DNA from 2 places in the Kitasatospora sp. NPDC090091 genome. Region 2 is predicted to be linked to the other one. Evidence: riboswitches for the same ligand, from Rfam matches in the RefSeq annotation. Region 2 holds a riboswitch; the other holds the start of a gene.
What was found. A riboswitch is a leader RNA that binds a small molecule or an ion and turns the genes downstream of it on or off. The one in region 2 is predicted to bind glycine.
Positions count from the first base shown of each region.

Region 1: it holds a riboswitch for glycine, as region 2 does, so the genes downstream of both, gcvT (glycine cleavage system aminomethyltransferase GcvT) here and gcvP (aminomethyl-transferring glycine dehydrogenase) in region 2, are expected to answer to the same signal.

Region 1 is NZ_JBIVDY010000005.1:55,121-62,982, forward strand. Features, by position in the region: gene ACIPSC_RS10180 (ABC transporter permease) at 1-18, opposite strand, end outside; gene ACIPSC_RS10185 (ABC transporter substrate-binding protein) at 118-1,890, opposite strand; gene ACIPSC_RS10190 (ABC transporter permease) at 1,947-2,936, opposite strand; gene ACIPSC_RS10195 (enhanced serine sensitivity protein SseB C-terminal domain-containing protein) at 3,412-4,350, opposite strand; gene ACIPSC_RS10200 (enhanced serine sensitivity protein SseB) at 4,515-5,309, opposite strand; glycine riboswitch at 5,459-5,567, shown strand; gene gcvT (glycine cleavage system aminomethyltransferase GcvT) at 5,802-6,923, shown strand; gene gcvH (glycine cleavage system protein GcvH) at 7,002-7,382, shown strand; gene glyA (serine hydroxymethyltransferase) at 7,469-7,862, shown strand, end outside.
Region 2 is NZ_JBIVDY010000011.1:298,584-306,445, reverse strand. Features, by position in the region: gene ACIPSC_RS21210 (DNA polymerase IV) at 1-81, shown strand, start outside; gene ACIPSC_RS21205 (MFS transporter) at 224-1,714, opposite strand; gene ACIPSC_RS21200 (PRC and DUF2382 domain-containing protein) at 1,866-3,056, opposite strand; glycine riboswitch at 3,281-3,384, shown strand; gene gcvP (aminomethyl-transferring glycine dehydrogenase) at 3,622-6,522, shown strand; gene ACIPSC_RS21190 (DUF5999 family protein) at 6,634-6,825, opposite strand; gene ACIPSC_RS21185 (hypothetical protein) at 7,237-7,809, opposite strand.

The sequences.
Region 1 (7,862 bases), on a different contig from region 2:
GATGATGTAGGCAAACACAGTTGGGCGGCTCCGGCGGCCCGCCGCCGTCCGGGATCCTCCGGACGGCGGCGGGCGCCGCTGCCTTCACCTGCCTTCAGGGATTGCGGAGCCAGGCTCTTACTTGGTGGTGCCGATGTTCAGGTAGTCGTACTCACCGGAGAAGGCCGGCGTCGAAGCGAGGTTGGTGGCGCTGTCCGGGCGGTACAGGAAGACCTTGAAGTCGGTCAGCGGGACGTAGACGGCCTGCTCCATGACCTTCTTGTCGATCTGGGCGTAGATCTTCTCGCGGGCCGCGCGGTCCGGGTTGACCGCGGCCTCGTCGAGCAGCTTGTTGACCTCGGGGTCGTTCAGCTGGGCCAGGTTGCTGTTGCCGGAGGCCTTGATCGCGCGGCCGTCGACGATCTGCTGCAGGAAGCCGTAGCCGGTCGGCCAGTCGGCACCCCACTGCATCATCATCAGACCGATGTTGTGGTCCTGGGTGAACTGCGGGGCACCGGCGCTGTCGGTGAGGTACTTGCCCTGCGGGAACTGCTGGATCTCGGCGTTGATGCCGACCTTCTTCAGCGCGGCCTGGATGGAGGTCGCGGCGGCGACCTCGGTGGCGCGCTCGGTGCGGGCGGTCAGGACGGTGTTGAAGCCGTCGGGCTTGCCACAGGCCTTGAGGGCCTCCTTGGCCTTGGCCTCGTCGCCCTTGTTGTCCTTGGTCTCGTAGAGGTTGAAGTCCTGGTGGCCCGGGATGTCCGGCGGGAGCACCGTGGTGGCGACCGAGCCGCGGATCGGGCCGCCGAGCGCGGTCTGCACCGACACCTTGTCGATCGCGAACTGGACGGCCTTGCGGCAGTCGAGGTTGTCGAACGGCGCGACCTTGGTGTTGATCGCGGTGTAGACCAGGCGGCCGCCGTAGGCGTTGTCGGTCTTGGCCTTGAGCTTCGGGTCGCGCAGGATCTGCGCCTGGGTCTGCGGGTCGACACCGGCACCGACGAGGTCGACCTGGGCGTTGCCCGCCAGCAGGTCCTTGTCGACGGTGGCCTGGTCGATGTTCATCTTGAGCACGAGCTTGTCCGCGAGCTGCTTGCGGATCGGGTCGGTGCTCTTGTCCCAGTTGGTGTTCGGCACCAGGACGGCCTGCTTGCCGTCCTCGTAGCTCTCGAACTTGTAGGTGCCCGAGGAGACCACGTGCTTGACGTAGTCGGCGCCGGTGTCCTTGGCCTGCGGGACCGGAGCGGTCTGCGGGGCGCTCACCAGGTAGTCGAAGTCCGCGAACGCGTGCTTCAGGTGGAAGACGATGGTCTGGTCGTCCGGCGTCTCGATCGACTTCAGGTCGCCGGTCTTGTCCTTGTACGGACCCTCGTACGGGGTCTCGTTGTCGACCAGCAGCTCCTTGAAGTACGTCGGGCCGTTGGAGTTCACGTCCGGCGCGAAGTTGGAGCGCTCCACGGCGTACTTGACGTCCTTGGAGGTGATCGGCGTGCCGTCGTCGTACTTCAGGCCCGCGCGCAGCTTGTACGTCCAGGACAGGCCGTCCGCGCTGGGCTTGCCCAGGGACTCGGCGAGGTCCGGGACCAGCTTGTTGCCCTCCTCGCCGGCGGCCGGCTGGAAGGTGGTCAGCGGACGGGCGTACAGGCGGGAGAAGTTGTAGATGTACGCGTAGTACGTGTTGCCGGGGTCGAGGGAGTCCGGCGTACCGCGCATCTCGAAGGTGACGGTGCCGCCCTTCTTGTCGGAGGCGTTGACGATGCCCTTGGTGGCCGCATCGGCACCGGCGCCGGCGCTGCTGCCGGACGCGGAGGAGGAGCTGTCGCCGCTCTTCGAGCTGGAGGAGCAGCCGGTGACGACCAGGACCGCAGCAGCGGCCGCGGCGGTCAGCGCGACGGTACGGGACCTACGCATGGGTGAGATCAACCCCTTGAGGAAGTGGAGGCGAAACGAAGGGTCCTGACGTTGAGTCAGTTGCTCTTGGGATCGAGGGCGTCACGCAGCCCGTCGCCGAGCAGGTTGAAGGCGAGCACGGTGAGGAAGATCGCCAGACCGGGGACCACCATGTACTGGGGGTCCACCTGGTAGTACTTGATCGCGTCGTTGAGCATCCCGCCCCAGGAGGCCTGCGGGGCCTGGATGCCGACGCCGAGGAAGCTGAGCCCCGCCTCGAAGAGGATGTTGGTCGGGATCAGCAGGGTCGAGTAGACCAGGATCGGACCGACCAGGTTCGGCAGCAGCTCCTTGAACAGGATGAACGGCCCGCGGGCGCCCAGGCTGCGGGCGGCATAGACGAACTCGCGCTCGCGCAGCGAGAGGGTCTGGCCGCGCACGATCCGGCCCATGTAGGGCCAGTTGAAGAAGCCGATCACGAAGATCAGCACCATGATGTGCAGCGGGAGGCCGTGCAGGCCGAACGCGCCGCCCTGGAGCGAGGCGGAGATCGCGATGGCGAAGAGCAGCAGCGGGAAGGCGAGGAACACGTCCATCACCCGGCTGATCAGGGTGTCCACCCAGCCGCCGTAGTAGCCGGCCATCACGCCGAGCACGGTGCCGATGGTGTTGGAGAGCAGGGTCGCGCCGAAGGCGACCAGCAGGGAGACCCAGGAGCCCTCGATGATGCGGGAGAGCAGGTCACGGCCCTGCAGCGGGTCGACGCCCAGCGGGTGGTCGGCGCTCATGCCGCCCCAGTCGCCCATCGGCAGGCCGCCGAGGTTGGCGTCCAGCAGGTCCTGGTTGAGCGCGTCGGGGTCCAGGCCGAAGACCGACTCGATCGGCTTGGCCAGCACGGCGAGCAGGATCAGCAGGATCACCACGACGCCGCCGGCGACGGCGGCCTTGTCCCGCTTGAAGCGGGTCCAGGCGATCTGGCCGAGCGAGCGGCCCTCGATCTTCTTGGCCGGGCTGGCGGCGGCGTCTGCCTCCGGCTCGTTCCCGGCGGTCTTGGTGAGTGCGGTCATGGTCAGTTCGGTCCCCTCGCCGACGGTGGCCGGCCCACGGGTGCCGGTCGCCGGATCGGCGGTACGGCTGGTGCGGACGTGCGGAGGTACGGACATGCGGAGGTACGGGTGCGGTGGATCCCGGCGGTACGTCGTGCGGTGCTGCGTGCGCGGGTACTGCCGCCACGCGGGATGGGCATCGCGTGGATCAAGCTGTCCGCCTGCGCGTTCGCCTTTGTGAGGCGCCAACCACGCGCGGTGCGTTGTTGCAGAACTCTCTGCCATCCGAACTGGCTTGCGCCAGCCCTGCCAACCGACAGATGCCCAACTGTGATCTGTCGACATGCACCTCCCGAATCACCGGCATATCCCTCTTCACACAGCTGTACCAGGCATGTCAATATGCCTGCCAGGACTTTCCCGGAAATCGTCCGGATATGCGCGAGGGCCGGTCCGACATCACGTCAGACCGGCCCTGGTCGGCGGTTCTTGCGGATCAGCGCCCGGGATAGCCGGGCCACGGCTGCTGCGGCGGCGGCTGCCCCTGCCAGCCCTGCGCCGGCGGCTGCGTCCCGTAGGCGTAGCCCGGCCCCGCCTGCGACGGGTACGGCGGCGGGGGCACCGGCGGGTACGGCCCGGTCGCCGGCCGGCCCTGGCCGCCCGCCTCGCGGTCGTAGAACGGCCGCGCGTTGGCGCGCATCCAGAGCGCCACCGGGTCGTACTCGTCCCCCATCGCCACCGTGGAGACGGCCAGCCCCTCCGGCGCGACCGCGATCGCCCGCTGCATCAGCGCCCGGACGGCTTCCACGGTCGGCGGCGAACTCTCGTACAGGTCCAGACCGATGGCCAGGTACGGCTCCCCCACCGAGGGCTGCACCCAGGCGCGGCGGAGCGAGCGGACCGCCCGCACCTCGACCGCCTGGCGCTCCAGCAGCGCGAAGAACTGCTGCGCCGGCACCTGCGGCTCACTCAGCTTCAGCGGCCCGGCCGGCAGCCGGTCCAGTCCGGCCGCGATCCGCCGCAGGTCCGCCCAGGGCACCCCGACGCCGCCGCCGGGGGCGTGCGGATTCAGCCAGAGGCCCCAGCGGGTCCGGTAGAGCGAGGCGGCGATCTCGCGCCCGGAGATCACCTCGTGCGCCCGCGTCCAGCCGGAGGCCGCGAGCTGCTCGGGCGAGGTGACCGCCGGCGCGTAGCCGTGGCCGCTGATCTCCATGTTCCCGTACTGGGCGTCCGGGCTCCCCGGCGTCCCGTGCCAGAGCAGCATCCAGACCTGGCCGTCGGCCAGCGCCTGCAGCAGCGCCTCGTACGCCTCCCAGCGTTCCGGCGCGACCTCGCGCAGGGCGTGCTCCAGGGCCCTCGGATCCGCGCCGGGGCGCCCGGCGGGTGCCTGGCCCCAGGGCCCCGGTGCACCGCCCGCTACCGCTCCCGCACTCATGCGCCCACCTCGCTGCGCCTCTTCTTCCCTCGCCTGGCCGCCGGCCCCGGCGGAGTGTCTGCACGCACCCTATGGGGCGCCACCCACCACCGCCATGCCGACGTGCCTGCCTGACCCCTCCGACCCTTGCGCGGGCCGCCCGACCGCGGGCGGGGAGGGGTGCGTCACATCCGTGTGTAGAACGGCTGGACCCGGTTGAGCAACCACTCGACCACGGGGTCCTCCGCAAGGTCGAGCAGCACGAGGTGGACGCCACCGGGCAGCGGCGCGGTTCCCAGCGCCCGGCCCAGCGCGCCGTTCACCACGGCCGGGTCGGCCGGGGCCACCGGGTCCAGCTGGACGCCGACGAACATCACGGTCGGCTCGCCCTCGACACTGGCCAGCGCCCGCCGGGCGGTCAGCACGCCCGGCAGCGCCGAGAGCTCGGCGCGGCAGGCGGCCAGGAAGGCCTCCGGGTCCTCGCCGGGCACCGGCTCGCGCAGCGCCACCCGCCCGCCGGTCGGCGCGGCAGGGTCGTCCCACCGGTCCTCACGCGGCCCGCGCCGCAGCTCGGCCACGCCCTCCGGCGGCACCGGGATGCCGACCGCCGCCTCCGGGTTCACCGCGATGCCCACGCCCAGCGGCAGTCCGCGGGCGAACTCCCAGACCGGCGCGATCGCGAAGGCCATCCCCGGGGCCTGCTGCAGGAACACCTCCTGCGAGGAGAAGACCGGTACGTACGGGTCGCCGGCCAGCTCGATGGTCGGCAGGTCCAGCGCCTGGCCCTGCGGGTCGGCCCCGGCCGGCAGCGGGACCCACACCTGGCTGCGGGCCAGCACCTCGATCACCCGCGGGGTCGCGCCCGGATCGCCGAGCGCGGCGGTGAGCACCTGCTCCAGCTCGTTGGCGGGCCATCCCCCGCCCGGCGGCGCCGAATCCGGGCCGCCCCACCCCTGCTGCTGCTCCACCGGGTACCCCATGTGCCCCTAGTACCGCCTCACTGGCTCGTCGACGCGTGCAGCCTAGCGGGCCGACCGGGGCCCCTCTCCCGCCCGGGCGCCGGACGTGCCATGATGTGCGCGGCCACGCGTTCCCGCGGCGGCCGATCCCAAACTCCATACCGGCCGCTCGAACCCGCGCGGGAGAGTCCGGAGTGCCGCCCCGAGGGGCGGCACAGCCGGCGCCGAAGGAGCAAGTCCTCCCCGGAATCTCTCAGGCCCCCCTACCGCACGGGTTAGGCAGATCTGGAAAGCGGCGCACGGCCATGTCGCGCGCCCACCCACGGTGCAAGCCGCCATGCTGTCCTGTTAGCTGGAAACAGCTGCGGGCCCGTGTTGCGGTGAAGCTCTCAGGTTCGACGACAGATGGGGAGACCCAGCCGCCGCATGCCCGCGCGCAGGTCAGGTCCCTCCCCGAGCGGGTCCGGTCCGGCGTGCGCACCCCTGAGTGCCCAGACCGAGGAGTTCCAGGCCATGTCGTCCCTCCGCCTCACCGCGCTCGACGCGCTGCACCGCCGTCTCGGCGCCACCATGACCGACTTCGCCGGCTGGGACATGCCGCTGCGCTACGGCAGCGAGCGCGAGGAGCACCTCGCCGTCCGCACCAAGGCCGGTCTGTTCGACCTCTCCCACATGGGCGAGATCACCGTCACCGGCCCGCAGGCCGGCGAGATGCTGGACCACGCGCTGGTCGGCTTCGTCTCCGCGCTCGGCGTGCTCCGCGCCCGCTACACCATGATCTGCGCCGAGGACGGCGGCATCCTGGACGACCTGATCGTCTACCGCCTGCGCGAGGACGCCTTCCTGGTCGTCGCCAACGCCTCCAACGCCCAGCTGGTGCTGGACGAGCTGATCGCCCGCGCCAAGGGCTACGACGCCGTCGTCACCGACGACCGCGACACCTACGCGCTGATCGCCGTCCAGGGCCCGGAGGCCACCGGCATCCTGGCCGCCACCACCGAGGCCGACCTGCCCGGCCTCAAGTACTACGCCATCCTCCCGGCCCAGGTGGCCGGCCGCGACGTGCTGCTCGCCCGCACCGGATACACCGGCGAGGACGGCTTCGAGATCTTCTGCAACCCGGGCGACGCCGAGCAGATCTGGAACGCCCTGACCGAGGCCGGCGCCGACCGCGGCCTCGTCCCCTGCGGCCTGTCCTGCCGCGACACGCTGCGCCTGGAGGCCGGCATGCCGCTGTACGGGCACGAGCTCTCCACCGAGCTGACCCCGTTCGACGCCGGCCTCGGCCGGGTGGTCCGCTTCGACAAGACCACCAACGAGGGCGCGTTCGTCGGCCGGAAGGCGCTGGAGAAGGCCGCCGCCGAGGCCGAGGCCAACCCGCCGCGGGTCCTGGTCGGCCTGGTCTCCGAGGGCAAGCGGGTCCCGCGCGCCGAGTACACCGTGGTCTCCACCGAGGGCGAGCCGATCGGCCGGATCACCTCCGGCGCCCCCTCCCCCACGCTGGGCAAGCCGATCGCGATCGCGTACGTGGACGCGGCGCACGCCGCCCCCGGCTCCACCGTCGCGGTGGACGTGCGCGGCAAGCACGAGCCGGTCCAGGTCGTGGCGCTGCCCTTCTACAAGCGCGCTCGCTGACCCCTTCCCCCTTCCCGAGGCGTGTCCGCCCGACGGGCCGCTTCGTCGTACCCGCTTCCCATCCTGGAGAATGACGCCATGAGCAACCCCCAGCACCTGCAGTACACCAAGGAGCACGAGTGGCTGACCGCCGCCGAGGACGGTGTCTCCACGGTCGGCATCACCAAGCACGCGGCCGACGCGCTCGGTGACATCGTCTACGTGCAGCTGCCCGAGGTCGGCGAGACCGTGACCGCCGGTGAGACCTGTGGCGAGTTGGAGTCGACCAAGTCGGTCAGCGACCTGTACTCCCCGGTCACCGGTGAGGTCACCGAGGTCAACCAGGACGTCCTGGACGACAACTCGCTGGTCAACAGCGCCCCGTTCGAGGGCGGCTGGCTGTTCAAGGTCCGCGTCGAGGCCACCGACGAGCTGCTGAGCGCCGCCGAGTACGACGCGCTGACCAACCCGCAGGCCTGAGCCCCCGCCGGGGCGGCCGCCGCACCGCGGCCGCCCCGGCGCCGGACCCGCCCTCCCGTACTCCCTCCTCCCGGGAAGACCACACCATGACGGTTCTCAACCAGTCCCTGCACGCTCTCGACCCGGAGATCGCCGCCGCGGTCGACGCCGAGCTGCACCGCCAGCAGACCACCCTGGAAATGATCGCCTCCGAGAACTTCGCCCCGGTGGCGGTCATGGAGGCCCAGGGCTCGGTGCTGACCAACAAGTACGCCGAGGGCTACCCCGGCCGCCGCTACTACGGCGGCTGCGAGCACGTCGACGTCGTCGAGCAGATCGCGATCGACCGGATCAAGGCCCTGTTCGGCGCCGAGCACGCCAACGTCCAGCCGCACTCCGGCGCGCAGGCCAACGCCGCCGCCATGTTCGCGCTGATCCAGCCGGGCGACACCATCCTGGGCCTGAGCCTGGCCCACGGCGGCCACCTGACCCACGGCATGA
Region 2 (7,862 bases):
CCCGGCGGCGGGGCCGCCGGGCCGGGTGAGTCGCCCGGACCGGAGGGCTCCCCCGGTGCGGACCCGGCGGGGGAGGGCTGAGGACGCGAAGCGGCCCCACCCGGCAGGGGGAGCCGGGTGGGGCCGTTTGCAGTGCCGGCCTCGGCGGTCGTGATGCCCTCGTCGACCGCTCGGGGACCGGTTCCCCCGCGCCCTGTCCCTGAGCGCGGGGGTGGACGCCTCGTCAGGCGTCGGTCTTGGCCAGCGCGGGGCTGGAACCGAGGTCCGCCGTCTCGTTGCCGGCGGTGACGGTGGCGGTGGGCTTGATCGTGCGGATCATGAACGGCACGGCGCCGGCGACCGCGCAGACCGCGGCGGCGACCCAGAACGCGTGCTTGTAGGCGTCCAGGGTGGGCAGCGTGACGGGGATCGGGAGCTTCATGGTGTCACCGGTCAGGATGGCGGCCATGACCGCGGTGCCGATCGCGCCGCCGACGGTGCGGAGCACGGCGTTCATGCCGTTGGCGATGCCGCTCTGCTCGACCGGGACGGCGCCGTTGATGTAGGCCGGCATGGCCGAGAAGGCGAGGCCGATGCCCAGACCGAAGATCGCCGAGGCGGTGTAGATGTCGCCCTCGTGGCTGTGGCGGAGGGCCAGGTAGGCCATCGCGACGGCGCCGAGGACGCCACCGAGGACCAGCGGCAGGCGCGGACCGCGGCGGGCGATCAGCAGGGCGCCCAGCGGGGCGGCGACCATCGAGCCGATCGCGGACGGCAGCAGCATCACACCGGCGTGCAGCACGGTGGCGGTGAAGCCGTAGTGGGTGAGCTTCTCCGGGGTCTGGGCGAAGTTGCTGATCACCATGAACGAGCCGTACATGCCGAAGCCGATCAGCAGGCCGGCGAGGTTGGTGAAGGCGACGGCCGGGCGGGACATCATCTTCATGTCCACCAGCGGGTGCTTCACCTTGACCTCGATGACGCCCCAGATCAGGGCGACCACGGCGGCGAGGGCGAACAGGCCGAGCGTGCGGGTGGAGGTCCAGCCCCAGTTGTTGCCCTGGCTTACCGCGACCAGCAGGGCGGAGAGCCAGCCGGCCAGGGTGATCGCGCCGAGCGGGTCGGCGCCGCCGTCCTTGTCGGTGACCGGGTCGGTGGGCACCCGCAGGGCGACCAGGGCGACCGCGATCAGGCCGAAGACCAGGCCCATCCAGAAGATGGACTTGTAGCTCCAGTGCTCCAGCAGGAGACCGGTGGCGACCAGGCCGAGGCCGCTGCCGACGCCCATCGAGGCGCTGATGGCGGCGACGCCGCCGGTGACCTTCTGCTTCGGCAGCTCGTCGCGGACGATGCTGATGGCCAGCGGGAGCACGCCACCGCCGGCGCCCTGGAGGACGCGGGCGACGACCAGCCAGGTGAAGGAGTGGGTGCTGACGGCCAGTGCGGAGCCGGCCACCAGGCCGGTCAGCGAGATCAGCAGCATCGGCTTGCGGCCGCGCAGGTCGCCGAACCGGCCCAACAGGGGGGTGAGCACGGCGGCGGAGAGCAGGTTGGCCGTCATCAGCCAGGTGATGCTGGAGCCGGAGACGCTGAGCTCCTTGGCCAGCGAGGGCAGGATCGGGACGACCGCGGTCTGCACCACGCTGAACGACAGCATCGCCAGAATCAGGGCCGGCAGGACCCGGGCGCTGCTCTGCTTCTCGGCCGCGGTGGTGGGCTGGGGTGCCTCACTCACGGTTGCTTCCTCCCGTACATAGTGAATGAACTGAAGCAACCATGCCGGGAGATACTTCATTGTGTCAAATATCGATCGGTGAAGCTTTGGCAAAGTCGAAGGACCCCGGGCGGGGCCGGGGTCCTTCGGGCGGAGTGGGGAGGAGGAGAGGTCAGGCCAGCGGCCTGAGGGGGGCCGGGTGGGACGAGGCATTGGGCGACGAGTGCTCGGCCGAGGCCGAGGGAGGCGACCCGGGGGCGGCGGAGTGGCCGGAGCTCGCGTGGTTGGAGCCCGAATGGTCGGAGGCAGAGCGGTCGGAGGCGGCGGAGACGGTGTCGTCGTGCACCTCGACCTGCTCGCGGCGCAGCTCGTCCCGGACCACCTCCTCGGCGGTGTACCGCTCGACCACCAGGCGCACCCGCTCGATCGGGGCCAGGTACTTGCGGACCACCGGCCGCTCCTCGCGGAGCGTCACCTCCTCCACCGCCTCGGTGATCTCCTTGTCGCTGAGCGCGGCCCGCTCCGCCTCGCCGACCGGCATCCGCTCGACCCGGACCCGCTCGCGCACCACCGGCACCCGGCGCTCGACCGGTTCGCTGGTGACGTACTTGCGCAGCTTCGCGGTACCGAGCACGTGCCACTCGGTGGTGATGTCCAGCCGCTCCTCGCGGCAAGTGATCTCCAGAGGAGCGGCGGGGGCCGTCGTGTCCGGGGTGGCCGTCGTCGCCGCGACGGGCACCGCCGGGGCGGTCGGGACCGAGACCTGCGGACGCGGCTCGGGGGTCGCCGGTGTCGCCGGGGCGGCGGCCGGTGCGGTGCTGTCGAGGGTCCGCACGTGGGCCTCCGTGGCAGGTTCGGACGGCTTGCCGAGGTCGGCCGCCGGGGTGGTGTGGTGGGCGGGGGCGGCCGTGTCGGCCGAGTGGAAGGCGGACGGCTTGGTGGCGGCCGCGGCGGTACCGGCAGCCGCGGCCGTGCCGGCGGGCACGGTGCCGAAGTCCAGGTCGGCGGGCTGCGAGCCGGAGCCCGCCCCGTTCGACGGGGTGCCGTCCACCGCGGTGTCCAGCCCGTAGTAGCGGTACAGCTGGAGCTCCTGGGCGGGCGACAGGTGCTGGCCCACACCGAAGTCGGGTGACTCCTTCACCAGCGACTTGTCGTACGGCACCCTCAGCTCGTCGCCGGCGAACTCGCTCGTGGTCAGGGGGACGAAGGCGTCCCGGCCGAAGATGCCGGTCCGGACGGCGGCCCACTCGGGCTGCCCGGTGGCGTCGTCCAGGTACACCTCGTCGACCGTGCCGATCTTGTCTCCGTTGCGGTCGACCGCCTTGTGGCCGATGAGGTCCCGGGGGTCGATATCGGTCTGCACTCTTTCCTCCCGTGCGCTGCGCCTGCGGAACTCCCGCAGGCCGACGGCCGGCCCGCCCGTCCGACACCGCCACTTCACACCAAAAGCCATGAACCGGACGCCCGCGACCGGGGAGCCGCCGGACGGGCCCCGCGCTGCTCCGTACGGGTCACCCGTGCGGCGGTCGAGTGACCCGGCACACCCGTGATCGAACCGCCTCCCGCTGGTACCCTGGGCGCGACCGCCGAGCCCGCTCGGGAGAGTCCCCGACGTCGGAAAACGCTGGTCGGGGCGCCGAAGGAGCAACTCCTCCCCGGAATCTCTCAGGCATCCGTACCGTGTGGGATAGGTCACTCTGGAAAGCAGGGCAGGACTGCCGGCGAGGGAGCCGGTGGCGACCACCCTCACCGACGGTGCAAGCCGACGGGTCGCCCCCGCGCCCCGTGCGGGCGAAGCTCTCAGGTCCCGATGACAGAGGGGGAGGCCTGTCGGGTTCGTCCGTCGGGCCGAACCGCTGTTGTCCGCAGCGGCGAAGCCGCCCGGCGTGCGTACCCCCGCCGGTCCGTGACCAGGAGGCCTCGACCACATGAACGCCCAGCCGAACGCGGGACGCCCCACCAGCGCCTCGACCCTCACCGAACTTGAGCTGGCCAGCCCCTTCGAGAACCGCCACATCGGCCCCGACGCCGCCGCGCAGGAGAAGATGCTGGCGCAGGTCGGCTACGGCTCGCTGGACGAGCTCGCCGCCACCGCCGTGCCCGAGGCGATCCGCTCCATCACCGGCCTGGACCTGCCCGCCGGCCGCAGCGAGGCCCAGGTCCTGGCCGAGCTGCGCGAGCTGGCCGGCCGCAACCAGGTGCTCCAGCCGATGATCGGTCTGGGCTACTACGGCACCTTCACCCCGCCGGTGATCCTGCGCAACGTCCTGGAGAACCCGGCCTGGTACACCGCGTACACGCCGTACCAGCCGGAGATCTCGCAGGGCCGCCTGGAGGCGCTGCTCAACTTCCAGACCCTGGTCTCCGACCTGACCGGCCTGCCCACCTCCGGCTCCTCGCTGCTGGACGAGGGCACCGCGGCCGCCGAGGCGATGGCCCTGGCCCGCCGCGTCACCAAGGTCAAGGGCGGCGTCTTCCTGGTCGACGCCGAGACCCTGCCGCAGACCATCGCGGTGATCAACACCCGCGCCGTGCCGACCGGTGTCGAGGTCGTCGTCGCCGACCTGTCCGAGGGCATCCCGGCCGAGGTCGCCGAGCGCGGCGTCTTCGGCGTGCTGCTGCAGTACCCGGGCGCCACCGGTGTGGTCCGCGACCTCACCGCCGTCATCGAGCAGGCGCACGGCCTCGGCGCGATCGTCGCCGTCGCCGCCGACCTGCTGGCGCTGACCCTGCTGAAGTCCCCGGGCTCGCTGGGCGCCGACATCGCCTGCGGCACCTCGCAGCGCTTCGGCGTGCCGATGGGCTTCGGCGGCCCGCACGCCGGCTACCTCTCGGTCCGCGCCGAGTACGCCCGTTCGCTCCCGGGCCGCCTGGTCGGCGTCTCGGTCGACGCCGACGGCAACCGCGCCTACCGCCTGGCGCTGCAGACCCGTGAGCAGCACATCCGCCGGGAGAAGGCCACCAGCAACATCTGCACCGCCCAGGTGCTGCTGGCCGTGATGGCCTCGATGTACGCCGTCTACCACGGCCCGGACGGCCTGGCCGACATCGCCCGCCGCACCCACCGCTACGCCGCCGCCCTCGCCGAGGGCCTGCGGGCCGGCGGCGTCGAGCTGCTGCACGGCGAGTTCTTCGACACCGTGACCGCGGTCGTCCCCGGCCGCGCCGCCGAGATCGCCGCTGCCGCGCGCGCCAACGGCATCAACGTCCACCAGGACGGCGAGGACCGGATCTCGGTCTCCGCCGACGAGACCACCACCCGCGAGCACCTGGCGGGCGTCTGGGCCGCGTTCGGCGTCGAGGGCGTGGAGGTCGCGGAGAGCGCCGACGCGCTGCCGGCCGCGCTGCTGCGCGAGGACGAGTACCTGACCCACCCGGTCTTCCACAGCCACCGCTCCGAGACCGCCATGCTGCGCTACCTGCGCCGCCTGTCGGACCGCGACTACGCGCTGGACCGCGGCATGATCCCGCTGGGCTCCTGCACCATGAAGCTCAACGCGACCACCGAGATGGAGCCGGTGACCTGGCCGGAGTTCGGCCAGCTGCACCCGTTCGCGCCGATCGACCAGGCGCAGGGCTTCCTGACCCTGATCCGCCAGCTGGAGCAGCAGCTGGTCGAGGTGACCGGCTACGACGCCGTGTCGATCCAGCCGAACGCCGGCTCCCAGGGCGAGCTGGCCGGCCTGCTGGCCGTCCGCGCCTACCACCACGCCAACGGTGACACCCAGCGCGACGTCTGCCTGATCCCGTCCTCCGCGCACGGCACCAACGCCGCCTCCGCGGTGATGGCCGGTATGCGCGTGGTCGTGGTGAAGACCCTGGTCGACGGCGACGTCGACGTCGACGACCTCAAGGCCAAGATCGAGCAGCACCGGGACAGCCTCTCGGTGCTGATGGTCACCTACCCGTCCACCCACGGCGTGTACGAGACCCAGATCACCGAGATCTGCGGCATGGTGCACGAGGCCGGCGGCCAGGTGTACGTCGACGGCGCCAACCTCAACGCCCTGGTCGGCCTGGCCAAGCCGGGCAAGTTCGGCGCGGACGTCTCGCACCTGAACCTGCACAAGACCTTCTGCATCCCGCACGGCGGCGGCGGCCCGGGCGTCGGCCCGGTCGCGGTGCGCGCGCACCTCGCGCCGTACCTGCCCAACCACCCGCTGCAGGAGGAGGCCGGCCCGGCCACCGGCGTCGGCCCGATCTCGGCCGCGCCGTGGGGCTCGGCGGCGATCCTGCCGATCTCCTGGGCGTACGTCCGGCTGATGGGCGGCGAGGGCCTCAAGCGCGCCACCCAGGTGGCGGTGCTGAACGCCAACTACATCGCCAAGCGCCTGGCCCCGCACTTCCCGGTGCTCTACACCGGCCCCGGCGGCCTGGTCGCGCACGAGTGCATCATCGACCTGCGCCCGCTCACCAAGGAGACGGGCGTGACGGTGGACGACATCGCCAAGCGTCTGATCGACTACGGGTTCCACGCGCCGACGATGTCCTTCCCGGTGGCCGGCACCCTGATGATCGAGCCGACCGAGTCCGAGGACCTGTACGAGATCGACCGCTTCTGCGACGCGATGATCGAGATCCGCGCCGAGATCGAGAAGGTCGGCTCGGGCGAGTGGGCGGCGGACGACAACCCGCTGCGCAACGCCCCGCACACCGCCGCCGCGCTGGCCGGCGACTGGGCGCACGGCTACGGCCGCCAGGAGGCCGTCTTCCCGGCGGGCGTGAACCCGGCGGACAAGTACTGGCCGCCGGTCAGCCGGATCGACGGTGCGTACGGCGACCGCAACCTGGTCTGCTCCTGCCCGCCGCTGGACGAGTACGGCGTCTGACGTAGGACGGCGTCCGGTCCCGGACGGACGACGGCAGGGCCCCGGCGGAACGATCCGCCGGGGCCCTGCCCGTTGCTCCGTACGTGTGGCGGCTGCCCCCGCCGACGGCGGTCAGACCGCGTGGGCGACGGGACGGCGCGGGGCGATCACCCGGCCGTCGGGCAGCAGTTCTCCCGTGTCCTCGAACATCAGGACGCCGTTGCAGAGCAGGCTCCAGCCCTGCTCCGGGTGGCAGGCCACCGGCACGGCGGCCTCGCGGTCCTCGGACTCGGCCGTTGGGCACTCAGGACGGTGCTGGCACATACGCGTACCCTCGCTTCGCTCTGCGATCCTCCCCGTGATGCGGCGCCCTCAGGTGGCCGTCGGGAGCCGCCGCGGTAGTCGGATCCTGTCCGGCGCCGGAGCAGGTGTGGACCGGCGCTCAAGTGGGTAGGACAGGTGGTCCTTCCACGCTGGTTCCCAGTGTCGGCATCCCGGGACGCTCGCGCAGCAATTCGGTGACATGGGCCACAACCGGCGGGCATAGATCACCCGTTCAGGTGGCTTCGGCCGGAAATCGCGCCCGGACGGGCCATCCGGCGACTGGCCCGGGAGGGCCATGCCCGATGGCCCGTCCGGGTGGGGCGGGCGACACGAGTGACGGGGGTGACGGGTGGCGGGGGTGTCGACCGGGGCGCCCGGGGCGGGGGACGCCCGGGCCGGCCCGGCGCCGGCTCAGGGGGAGCCGAGCAGCAGCGGGCGGCCGAGCGGCGCCCGGGCCAGGACCGGGAGCAGGTCGGCGGCCGGGTAGGCGCGGTGCGCGGTGACCCCGAGCGGGGCCGGCGCCAGCGGGATCAGCAGGTCCCCCTCCGGCCCGCCGTCCGGGCCGTGCAGCCAGAGCGCCGTCGCGTACTGCCCCGGGAAGGTCAGCAGCCGGGGCTGCCGGCGGGCCCGGGAGGTCTGGGCGAGCTGCCAGGCCTGGCGCAGCGCCCGCACCGTGGAGTCCAGGTACGGGCCGGCGGTGAAGTGGGAGAAGGTGTGGCCCTCGACGCCCTGCACCACCTCGGCCGCGGCGGCCACCTCCGCCCCGTCCTTGATCAGGAAGCGCCAGCCCGTGCGCCGGGCGGCGGCGAGCTCGGGGCGCGGCCCGTCCAGGACGTGGACCGCGAGCGGATGCGCAGGCAGCAGCGGGCCGGCCGGATGGCGCAGCGCGGCGGCGGCGGGCTGGCGCAGCGCGGTCTCCGAGTCGAGCGCGGCGAGGACCGCGCGCAGGGCGCTGGGCGGGGGCTGGGGGGTCTGCAGAGTCATGGCGGGGTCGCCTCTCCGTGCGAGATCGGCGTGCGAGTGCGGCATACCGGCGG